2 regions of the Paenibacillus sp. 01T442 genome follow, and region 1 is predicted to be linked to the other one. Evidence: riboswitches for the same ligand, from Rfam matches in the RefSeq annotation. Region 1 holds a riboswitch; the other holds the start of a gene.
The links. A riboswitch is a leader RNA that binds a small molecule or an ion and turns the genes downstream of it on or off. The one in region 1 is predicted to bind cyclic di-AMP.

Region 2: linked by a shared signal. The riboswitch ahead of AC1DLM_RS06195 (APC family permease) and the one ahead of AC1DLM_RS13480 (hypothetical protein) in region 1 are both predicted to bind cyclic di-AMP.

What each region holds. Positions count from the first base shown of each region.
Region 1 covers NZ_JBFTPF010000013.1:94,572-99,565, reverse strand. The annotation lists gene AC1DLM_RS13485 (glycine betaine uptake BCCT transporter) at 1-1,400, opposite strand, end outside; gene AC1DLM_RS13480 (hypothetical protein) at 1,621-2,037, opposite strand; cyclic di-AMP (ydaO/yuaA leader) riboswitch at 2,099-2,259, opposite strand; partial or broken gene AC1DLM_RS13475 (DUF2179 domain-containing protein) at 2,265-2,539, opposite strand; gene thpD (ectoine hydroxylase) at 2,600-3,511, opposite strand; gene AC1DLM_RS13465 (ectoine synthase) at 3,530-3,916, opposite strand; gene ectB (diaminobutyrate--2-oxoglutarate transaminase) at 3,929-4,994, opposite strand, start outside.
Region 2 covers NZ_JBFTPF010000004.1:149,728-154,721, reverse strand. The annotation lists gene AC1DLM_RS06205 (polysaccharide deacetylase family protein) at 1-61, opposite strand, end outside; gene AC1DLM_RS06200 (YqkE family protein) at 73-333, opposite strand; gene AC1DLM_RS06195 (APC family permease) at 379-2,214, opposite strand; cyclic di-AMP (ydaO/yuaA leader) riboswitch at 2,315-2,464, opposite strand; gene AC1DLM_RS06190 (N-acetyltransferase family protein) at 2,699-3,145, opposite strand; gene AC1DLM_RS06185 (MFS transporter) at 3,300-4,742, shown strand; gene AC1DLM_RS06180 (MBL fold metallo-hydrolase) at 4,786-4,994, opposite strand, start outside.

The DNA.
Region 1 (4,994 bases):
AATGGAAGAGCTGCTACAATGGATGCTGTCTGTAAACCACTTAAGCCACCGCTAATTAGAAGAACTATAGCAATAGATGACTGAAGAACTCCCCACACAATTTTCACTTTATTCGACGGGTTTGGATTACCTTTGGTTGAGAGCATGCCCAAAACAAAAGTGGCTGAGTCAGCAGATGTAACAAAAAACGTAATAATCAATAAGGTGGCAATAAAAGCAATAATCCCCCCCATAGGCAGCTGCTCTAGTGTTAAAAATAAAGCAGATGTAACATCCTTTTCAGCCGCGGCCGCAATCGGATAATGATCAAACAACTCTAAGTGCAACCCTGTTCCTCCGAATACAGAAAACCAAACGAAGCTAAATAAACTTGGGATCAAGAGAACACCTAATACAAACTCCTTGATTGTTCTGCCTTTGGAAACACGTGCAATAAAAGTACCGACAAAAGGACCCCAAGCTATCCACCATGCCCAATAAAATAACGTCCAGACACCAACCCAGGTTCCCTGTGTAAACGGAGTCATTCGTAGGCTCATGTACACAATATTTTGCAAATATCCCCCTAAAGTAGAAGTAAATAAATCCAGAATGAAGGAGGTAGGGCCAACTACAAATACGAAAGTCATTAGCAAGACGGCTATAATTAAATTGGTATTGCTCAATATTCGGATCCCTTTGTCCAAGCCTGTCGTGGCCGAGAGCAAGAATAAAACCGTAACCACTGCAATAATGACCACTTGAACAAATGGACTTATTGAAATACCGAACATATGATTTAATCCGCCATTAATCTGAAGTGCACCTAAACCAAGCGAGGTGGCAACACCAAATACAGTAGCAATGATGGCAAGTGTATCTATCACACCTCCAACCCATCCCTCTGATATCTTGCCAAGAATGGGTGAAAAGACGGCGCTAATTAGCCCCCTCTTACCTTTCCGGAATTGAAAGTAAGCTAAGGCTAGCGAAATGATGGTGTAGATTGCCCATGGATGAACTCCCCAATGGAAAAAGGAATAACGCATGGCTAGTCGTGCAGCTTCTATGGATGCTACAGAAGCTCCTTCAGGAGGGGATAAAAAATGGGATAATGGCTCAGACACCCCCCAAAAAACAAGCCCAATCCCCATTCCAGCACTAAACAACATAGCGAACCAAGATGCTGTTGAATATTCAGGCTCATCTTCATCTTTTCCCAGTTTAATCCTTCCGTACTTACTAAACGCAAGATAGAAAGCAAAGAGTAAGATACCAAACGTTGAAATTAAGAAAAACCATCCAAAATTATTAATCGAAAAGTCGAAGAGTGAAGTCGCGGAATCAGCCAGCTTATTAGGGGCAAGAGCTCCCCATAAAACAAAAGCCAAAATAATAACAATTGAAATATACAAAACCATTTTTATAACCATCCCTATATACTATTTTATATTAATCATTACCTAATTAGGAAATATAATGCATTAAAATGCCATTTCATCTGATCCGAAACAAAATATAGCCCATCAAACCACAGCTTTAAACACATAGTTGTGGTTTGATGAGCTCTTACTTTTTACTCTCTTCTATTTAAACTCTACAAGTTTCCATAAACAACTTAGGAAATGTATCGACCTACCTTTAAGGCAAAAGAGATGATACCTCATTGTTCGTGTTTATGTACGTAAATTGGTTAGCACCCAGGCCTCTATATGCACTCCTTGACTTATCCCCTTTTGTTACAACGTGTATCGACTCAGAGCCCCACTCTTTACAAATTTGAATATACCTGCTGCATAGATTAAAACTAATTTCAAATAAATAAACTTTACTTATTTGGATATCAGGGAGCACCCAAGTCGCGGCATCTTCGGTGTCAACCATAATAATCGAATCCACACCCATAGCTTCCAGCTTTTTCTTTCCATACTTATTGTTCGTGAGTGCATAATATTGAATGCCTTTTGAACGTAATAGATGAATGAAATCTTTTCCCGCTCGGTTCGGAGCATTGACCAGTACATACTCAGATGAATTGGATTCTTCCTTGTTTTTCATTTTACTTTTCCCCCTTTGAGAGGCAACGAAAATTAGCCTTTAAGCCACACTCCTCCTCGTTACCTCTACACAATTACGCTTACGAAGTTAGCTGTCGGATTCGGACCTGAGAATAGCCCTACTCAATACATCTGAGATTCACCCCAACTGTGCATGCTGCCATACACCTGCTTACTTGGTTCCCCCGCTCTTGCCTCGTGCAAGACTCAGCGCTTACCCATGCCTGCTTATTTCCGAATCATTTTCAACCAGAAGCCACCATGCAAGCTCTTTGGTTCAAGCGTAATAATAAACGCTTTCGAATCCACGTTGCGAATGCAGGCGTATAAAAACTTTTCATTTTTTCTTCGTGCCAATACTTCCAAAACCAATCGTTCTCTTCTATCATGCTAATCGCAGCGGCTGTATATTTCTCCCCTTTTAAAGTCAGGATCATACGGAGTGTGAAACAAGAAACATACACGATTTGAATGCCTAGAATGCTGCTTAATATTGCTAACACACCGCTTCACCTCTTTGATTACCGATGAGGACCTCACTAGGAAGATCCTTAAACATCATGTCATGATAAGCGTTCAGCGATAAAATCTGGTCTAGGTCCCTTACCTGAGTAAGGAGCATTGAGTTTATTCAGCATACTATTATATACAATGAAAACATTGCTGCGCGGATCTGGGGTAATATTACTATTTGAACCGTGCATTAAATTACAATCGAATAGGAGGATGGAGCCAGCTTTACCCGTAGGTGCAACAATACCGCCTTGTTTGGCAAGCTGTTTTAGACTCTCTTGGTCAGGAACCCCATATTCTTGACGGCGAAGCGAGGATTTATAATTCTCATCCGGCGTTTCCCCGACACAGGAAACAAACGTACGATGTGAGCCAGGTATAACCATAAGGGGACCGTTATTGGCATGATTATCTTCTAACGCAATTGAACAGCTAAGCGCTCGCATTCTCGGCATCCCATCTTCCACATGCCAAGTTTCAAAATCCGAATGCCAATAAAACTCTTTACCTGTAAATCCTTGTTTAAAATTAATTCTGGATTGATGGATATAGGTTTGGCTACCCAGAATTTGATTAACGATATCTTGTATACGTGGATCCGAAGCCATTTGTTTGAACACTTCGTCATCCCGATGCACAGCGAATATAGATCTAATTTCATCATTCCCTGGTTCTCTGATCACTTCAGGCTTCTGCACTTCTTTGCTTTGCTCCCAAAGTCTTGCTAGCTCTTGCTTCCAGAATTGAACCTGTTCCTCGGTAAAAAAGGATTCCAAAAACAAATAACCATTTTCCTCGTAAAATGTAAGCTGGTCCTTACTAATTTCTGTCTGATTAATTGTAGGGTTATAAACCACCAGATCCTGCCGCTCCAGTAGCTTTGGCTCCTGATAGATTCTTGATGGATAGCTGTCTTGCATGCTCGATCGATTCACCGTAATTTGCCCCTTGGATGTTAACATGGATTGCCACTCTCCTTATTAGATTGGGTCTAACGGGTATGTCCCTTCAGCATCATGAACTTCTCGGCCTGTTGTAGGCGGATTAAACACACAAATCATACGCATATCCGTTCTACCGCGCAGCAGATGTTTCTCATGACCGTTTAAGACATAGAGGGTTCCTGCGGAAATGGGATAAATCTCTTTGCTTTCGAGGACTTCAATCTCACCGTCTCCTTGAATACAGTACACGGCTTCAACATGATGTTTGTACCATATCTCTGTTTCAGTACCGGCTTTAATCGTCGTATCGTGCAAAGAGAAGCCTACCTGGTCACTTTTCACAAGCAATCGTGTACTATACCAAGTTTCTGTATCTACATGGAATTCAGTGCCGACTCTTTCGGCTAATTGTCTTACAATCATGTCCTGCTCCTCCTATGCCTGTTTACTTGTCAACTTTAATTCTGCAGCAATTTCTTCCATACTTTCTCGTAAAATGTCCAATCCTTGGACTAAGCCTGCTTCATCAATGATTAACGGCGGCATAATTTTGGCAACCTCACTGTCGGTTCCAGAGGTTTCCATGATCAGTCCCTTCGAGAAGGCACGTTCGGATATTCTCTCTGCTACGCCACTAATTTCGAAGACAATACCTTGCATAAGTCCTCTTCCTCTGACCTTCCCTTTTAATTGTGGGTAAGAGGCTACCATTTCTTGCAGACGGATATTCAGCAGCTTGCCTTTCTCCATAATACTCGTCGAGAATTGCTCATTCTCCCAATACCGAAGCGCTTCCGAGGCTGTAATGAAGGCCAAATTGTTGCCTCGGAAAGTACCGTTATGTTCACCAGGTTCCCAAATATCCAGTTCAGGTCGAATCAGTGTCAACGCCATTGGCAAACCATAACCACCGATGGACTTGGACAGACAGATAATATCCGGTTTAATTCCTGCCTCTTCGAAGCTGAAGAAAGTTCCCGTTCTTCCACAACCCATCTGTACATCATCGACGATGAGTAGAATACCTTGCTCTTTACATAACGTATCAAGACTGCGCAACCATGAAATGCTCGCCTCGTTGATTCCGCCTTCACCTTGAATCGTTTCCACGATGATCGCAGCCGGCAGCGAGACGCCGCTTCCCGTATCTTGAATATAATTTTTCATGTATTCAATTGTGTCGACGCCCTCACCCATATACCCGTCATATGGCATAGATACCGTATGATGTAAGGGAACACCTGCACCTCTTCGCTTGAATTTATTGCCTGTTACGGATAAAGCACCGAGCGTCATCCCATGGAAGGCATTCGTAAAACCAATAACCGTTGATCTTCCCGTCACCTTACGGGCAAGTTTTAATGCGCTTTCTACAGAATTAGCACCTGTTGGACCAGGAAACTGAATTTTATAGGAAAGCTGCCTAGGCTCCAAAATAATTCTTTGAAATCGTTCAAGGAACTGTTCCTTCGCTTCTGTTGCCATGTCTAGACTATGCGTA
Region 2 (4,994 bases), on a different contig from region 1:
GCTGCTCCACCTCACATCCTGCAAACGCTACCATCGCACTTATAAAGAAAAGGAGGCACATCGTGCGCCCCCTCATTTATGTTTCCGCCAGTCTAATTTACTTTTCTCCAGCTGATAGGCAAAATCGTTCTCAAGACGTTTCTCTTCCGCCTTGCGAGCAGCCTCTACCCTGGCTCTTTCTGCATCCTTCTTCGCTTGCTCTTCCGCTTTCATCGCGTCAGCCTGGGCTTTGAGCCCTTCCAGTATTTCCGGACGCAGCAGATCCTTCAGCGTTGCAGGTTTATCTTGCACGCTAGCCGCAGCTGGCGTAATCTTTGCTTTCTTTTTCACCATAATAAGGTCACCTCGTCTACAAGTTCTCCCTATTATTGTACACTTCTATTGATGTAAATGATACGGCACTGTTGCAACAACGATATCCTTATCGGCTTGAAGCTTCGAACGAATCCGCGCCGCAGATTGATTATGGAGCAGACGGTGCCACCATTTCTTCGGCATGAATTGCGGGAGAATAACCATGATCGACTGCTTCTCCGACATATGCGTGTCGATGCGATCAATGAATTCAGCCAGCGGCTTCAGAATCGTTCTGTAGCGTGATTTGAACACTACGAGTCGAACACCTGGATCCCAGATCTGCCACTTCTCCTGCATCGATTCTTCGTCCTCATCCGAGAAGGAGACATAGAACGCGATGACGTTAGGCGAGAGCGATTTGGCATAGTTCAGGGTCTGCTCTACCGCTTTGTGAATCCCAGCCACAGGTACGATAATGACCGGCTCTTTGGTACACACACGGTCTTGTGTGATATCAATCCGCAGCTGTTTGGCTACGTCGTCGTAATGGTGACTAATTTTCGTAATGAGCCAGAGGAGGATCGGTGTAATGATAATGACAATCCAAGCACCCTCGCTAAATTTGGTAACGGAGAAAATGATAAGAACCGCAAGGGAGACAATACCACCCAGGCCGTTAATGATCAACTTCCCGATCCAGCCAGATACCCGCTCTTTGAGCCATTTACGAACCAACCCCGTCTGAGCAAGTGTAAAAGATAAAAATACGCCAATCGCATAAAGCGGAATAAGTGCATCGGTTTTACCTTTAAAGCCAATCAATAACAGGCTGGCTAATACGCCTAGCGTAATAATGCCATAGTGATACGAAAGCCGATCCCCACGGAAGGAGAACATGCGCGGGAAGTTTTTGTCTTGGGCCATGATGGACGCCAAGATCGGGAAGCCATTGAAGCTTGTATTCGCAGCGAGCACCAAGATTAGCATTGTCGCGATTTGCGTCGCGTAGTACATCACACCTCGGCCAAAGGCTTGCTCCGTTACCATCGAAAGAACCGATGTATGACCGTTATGATCCGGTGCCACCCCATACCCTAAGGCAATCAGCGTTACACCACCGAACACGATGGCCAACAGACCGCCTAGTGAGAGGAGTGTTCGTTTGGCATTTTTGACAGATGGCGTTCTAAAATGCGGCACGGCATCGGAGATCGCTTCGATCCCCGTTACAGCTGAACAACCGGACGAGAACGCTTTGAGAAGTACGAACAAGGTTAATGAGTTCGTTGCTGCGCTTGGTGCGAATTCGATCGCATGTGTATTCATAGATCCTGTCAGTAAATCGAAAATACCTTTACCCACTAACAAAAGGATACAAAGAATAAAAAAGTACGTTGGAATCGCGAATACCGTTCCTGATTCGGAAGTACCTCGCAAGTTCAGCCAGACCATAATCCAAACCAGTAAGATGGTCAGCGGAACAATGTACGGTACAGCCGATGGAAATGCCGAGGTAATCGCCTGGACACCAGCCGATATCGAAACGGCTACGGTTAAGGTATAGTCGATTAGCAGAGAGACACCGGTAAGACGTCCCCACACCATGCCTAAATTTTCTTTCGTCACCATATAGGCGCCGCCGCCCATCGGGTACGCTTCGATCACTTGTCTATAGCTCAACACGAGCAGTAGAATCAAAGCAATAATCGAAACCGCAATCGGCAATGAGAAGGCAAAAGCTGCAACCCCCACTGTCGCGAGCTCTAACAGAATTTGCTCCGTCCCATACGATACGGATGATAAGGCATCTGACGACAAGATAGGGAGGGCTTTCCAGACAGGCATTTTCTCCGACTCAATCTCACTCGACTTTAGCGGCTTACCGAACACAATTTTTTTCAATGAATCACTTGTCATTTCGCCGTTGTTCCTCCAATTAAAGCCATATCAATACTATATTTTTGAAAAATGGACGCAAAAAAACACAAGGATCGACCTTGTGTTTTGAACACACGTTCTCCTTTCTCACGTTCGCTTACGAGGTTAGCTGCCGGGTTCGGGCCGCGAGAAATCTGCCCTAAAAGGTACTGAATCCGTACCGTTATTCACCCCATGTTACTCGTGGTTCCCCCGCTTTTCTTAAAAGAAAATTAAGCGAAATATTCAACTGTTCATGTACGTGTTGAATACTACTCTCTTCTACCAACATAGTAAAGGAGGGAAAAAACGTAAAAAGCACTCTCCGACCTCACGTTTCACCCGATAATTCGCTTACAATTACCTGATTCGTTGATTATCTTCCATTCTCGTAGGTAATCAGGGTATTTTAACTTATTAACAAGGTTTCAGTCCGTCAAAGTTACTGGTTCGTGCGAACATTCTGTTGGATGAACCGCTTCCTTTAAATAATCGTGTAATTCACCCAATCCACGCGAGTTCCGCCCATTTTGTCAAAAAACTGTTGTGCACGATGATTGTCAGGCGCGGTGATCCATGACATGAAGGCATAGCCGTTTTCCTTGGAGTAGATTTGGCACTTCTGGAACAAGTCTTCTTCTGCTGCGGTCCCCCGGTAAGACTCGAGAAGGAAGAGGTCATTCATGATCGTAATGGGATTTGCCTTCATCGTACTCCAAGAAAAATACAGGGTCGCAAAGCCTACGAGCTCTCCCTCTTGGTCGACAACAAACTGTATACCGCCTTGTTCCTGAAGCAAGTTACTAATCAGTCGATGAATATCAGTTCTTAACGGCTGTGGCTTCTTATAAAAGCCTACAATATAGACATACATCAACTCTGTTAATACCTCCAAATCTTCAATTTCCACTTTTCTTATCACGTGTCCCATCGTATTCCTCCATGTGTTTTATGAATGATAATACAATTATATGTATAAATATTCAACCCTTTACTGATTTAATACAGGCCAATTCATTGACACACCCTACCCGCCATGATAAACTGTCACAAAATATATTATAGTTTAGATCGGAAGGTGTACCATGTCAGACAACGCAACCTCTTCAGCTCAAGGAACAACACATGCTCAACCTGAGATGCCTGGCCGCTTACGAGAAACGCCTGTCTCATGGTTGCTCTGTTTTACGATTGTACTTGTCATCATGAACACGATGATGTTCAATCTGGCTCTGCCCAAAATTTCCGTACAATTCGAGCTCAGTCCTTCAACGGCATCGTGGATTGTTACGGGGTATTCAATCATTTTCGCCATCGCATCGATCACCTACAGCCGCTTGTCCGACTTCGTGCCTATTCGCAGGCTTTACGTCATTGCCCTGCTCTCGCTAGGCGGCGCCTCCATTCTAGGGTTGTTCACGGACAGCTTCGGACTGTTGCTGTTTACGCGGTTGATTCAAGCATCCGGCGCAGGTGCGATCCCTTCGCTTGGTATCGTACTCGTAACCCGCTACATTCCGTTGTCTCGTAGAGGCAGAGCCATGTCGCTCATCCTTTCCGCAGCTTCACTTGGCTTGGGACTAGGCCCCGTCGCAGGGGGATCCATCGTTCAGTATTTGGGCTGGCATTTCCTGTTCGTCATTACAGCGGTCACGCTGCTGCTTATTCCTATCTTTCTCATCCTGCTGCCAAAAGAAAAACCAGAAAGCGGCTCGTTCGATTTCATCGGTGCTCTGCTCCTCGGGATTGGGACGACGGGGTTGCTGCTCTTCCTTACGTCTAAGAGTCTGATCGCACTCCTAGCAGGCGTCATTGCGATTGCCCTATTCACTCTGCGCATTCGCCGAGCCTCACAACCGTTCGTGCAGCCTGCCCTATTCGGCGACAGACCCTATATGGCGCTCAGCGCAATCGGCGTGTTTTCCTATATGATCAGCTTTGGCTTCTTGTTCCTTGCGCCACAGATGCTTGCGCGGGTTTTCGGTTTAGCTCCGCTTACTTCGGGACTATTGCTCTTCCCTGGCGCTTTGTTGGCTATGCTCGTCTCCAACCGTGTGGGTCGCATCATTGACCGCTATGGGAATACGGCGTTACTCCGCTACGTACCATGGTTGATGCTAGTTTCAACCGTAGGGCTTGCCCTGACTGCAAGCTATTCCTCTTACTGGATTGCTGCACTCTACATCCTAGTCAGCATCAGCTTTACGACACTTTCCAGCGCTGTATCCAATGAGCTCTCCCGGCAATTGACCACAGATCGCATCGGCTCGGGCATGGGCTTGTTCCAATTGCTGCAATTTTTTAGTGGCGCGTTCGCCGTTGCGCTCTCGGGGAGCGCACTGGTCTGGCAGAAAGCCCTGCCGCTTGAACGTGCTTTTGACAACCTCATCTGGGGGATGGCGGTGGTTGCGCTTATAACGATAGGAAGCTCGATTCTATACAGAAGCTATGCAAAAAAGAGGCTTACGGGACTCGTCACAACGGATTCGGTAGGAAGCCCAGTTGTGGCTGCAACCGCAACTGAATAAAAGCATAAACGCGCACCGATACGTTATCGGTGCGCGTTTTTAATCATATGACCATGCCATCCCATGCGACCGTAATCGGACATGGGAATTGCTGTTCCTGAATCCAGCCTACTAGATCTGCATGTGTAGAGGTAAAGTGGTTAATATGGGTAAGATAAATGCGAGAGTTAGCATGTAAAGTCCCTTGCTCTAACAGTTTGCGAAATAATTCCATACAGCTAAAGGCGTCCAAATGGCCGTTTGGATGGAGGC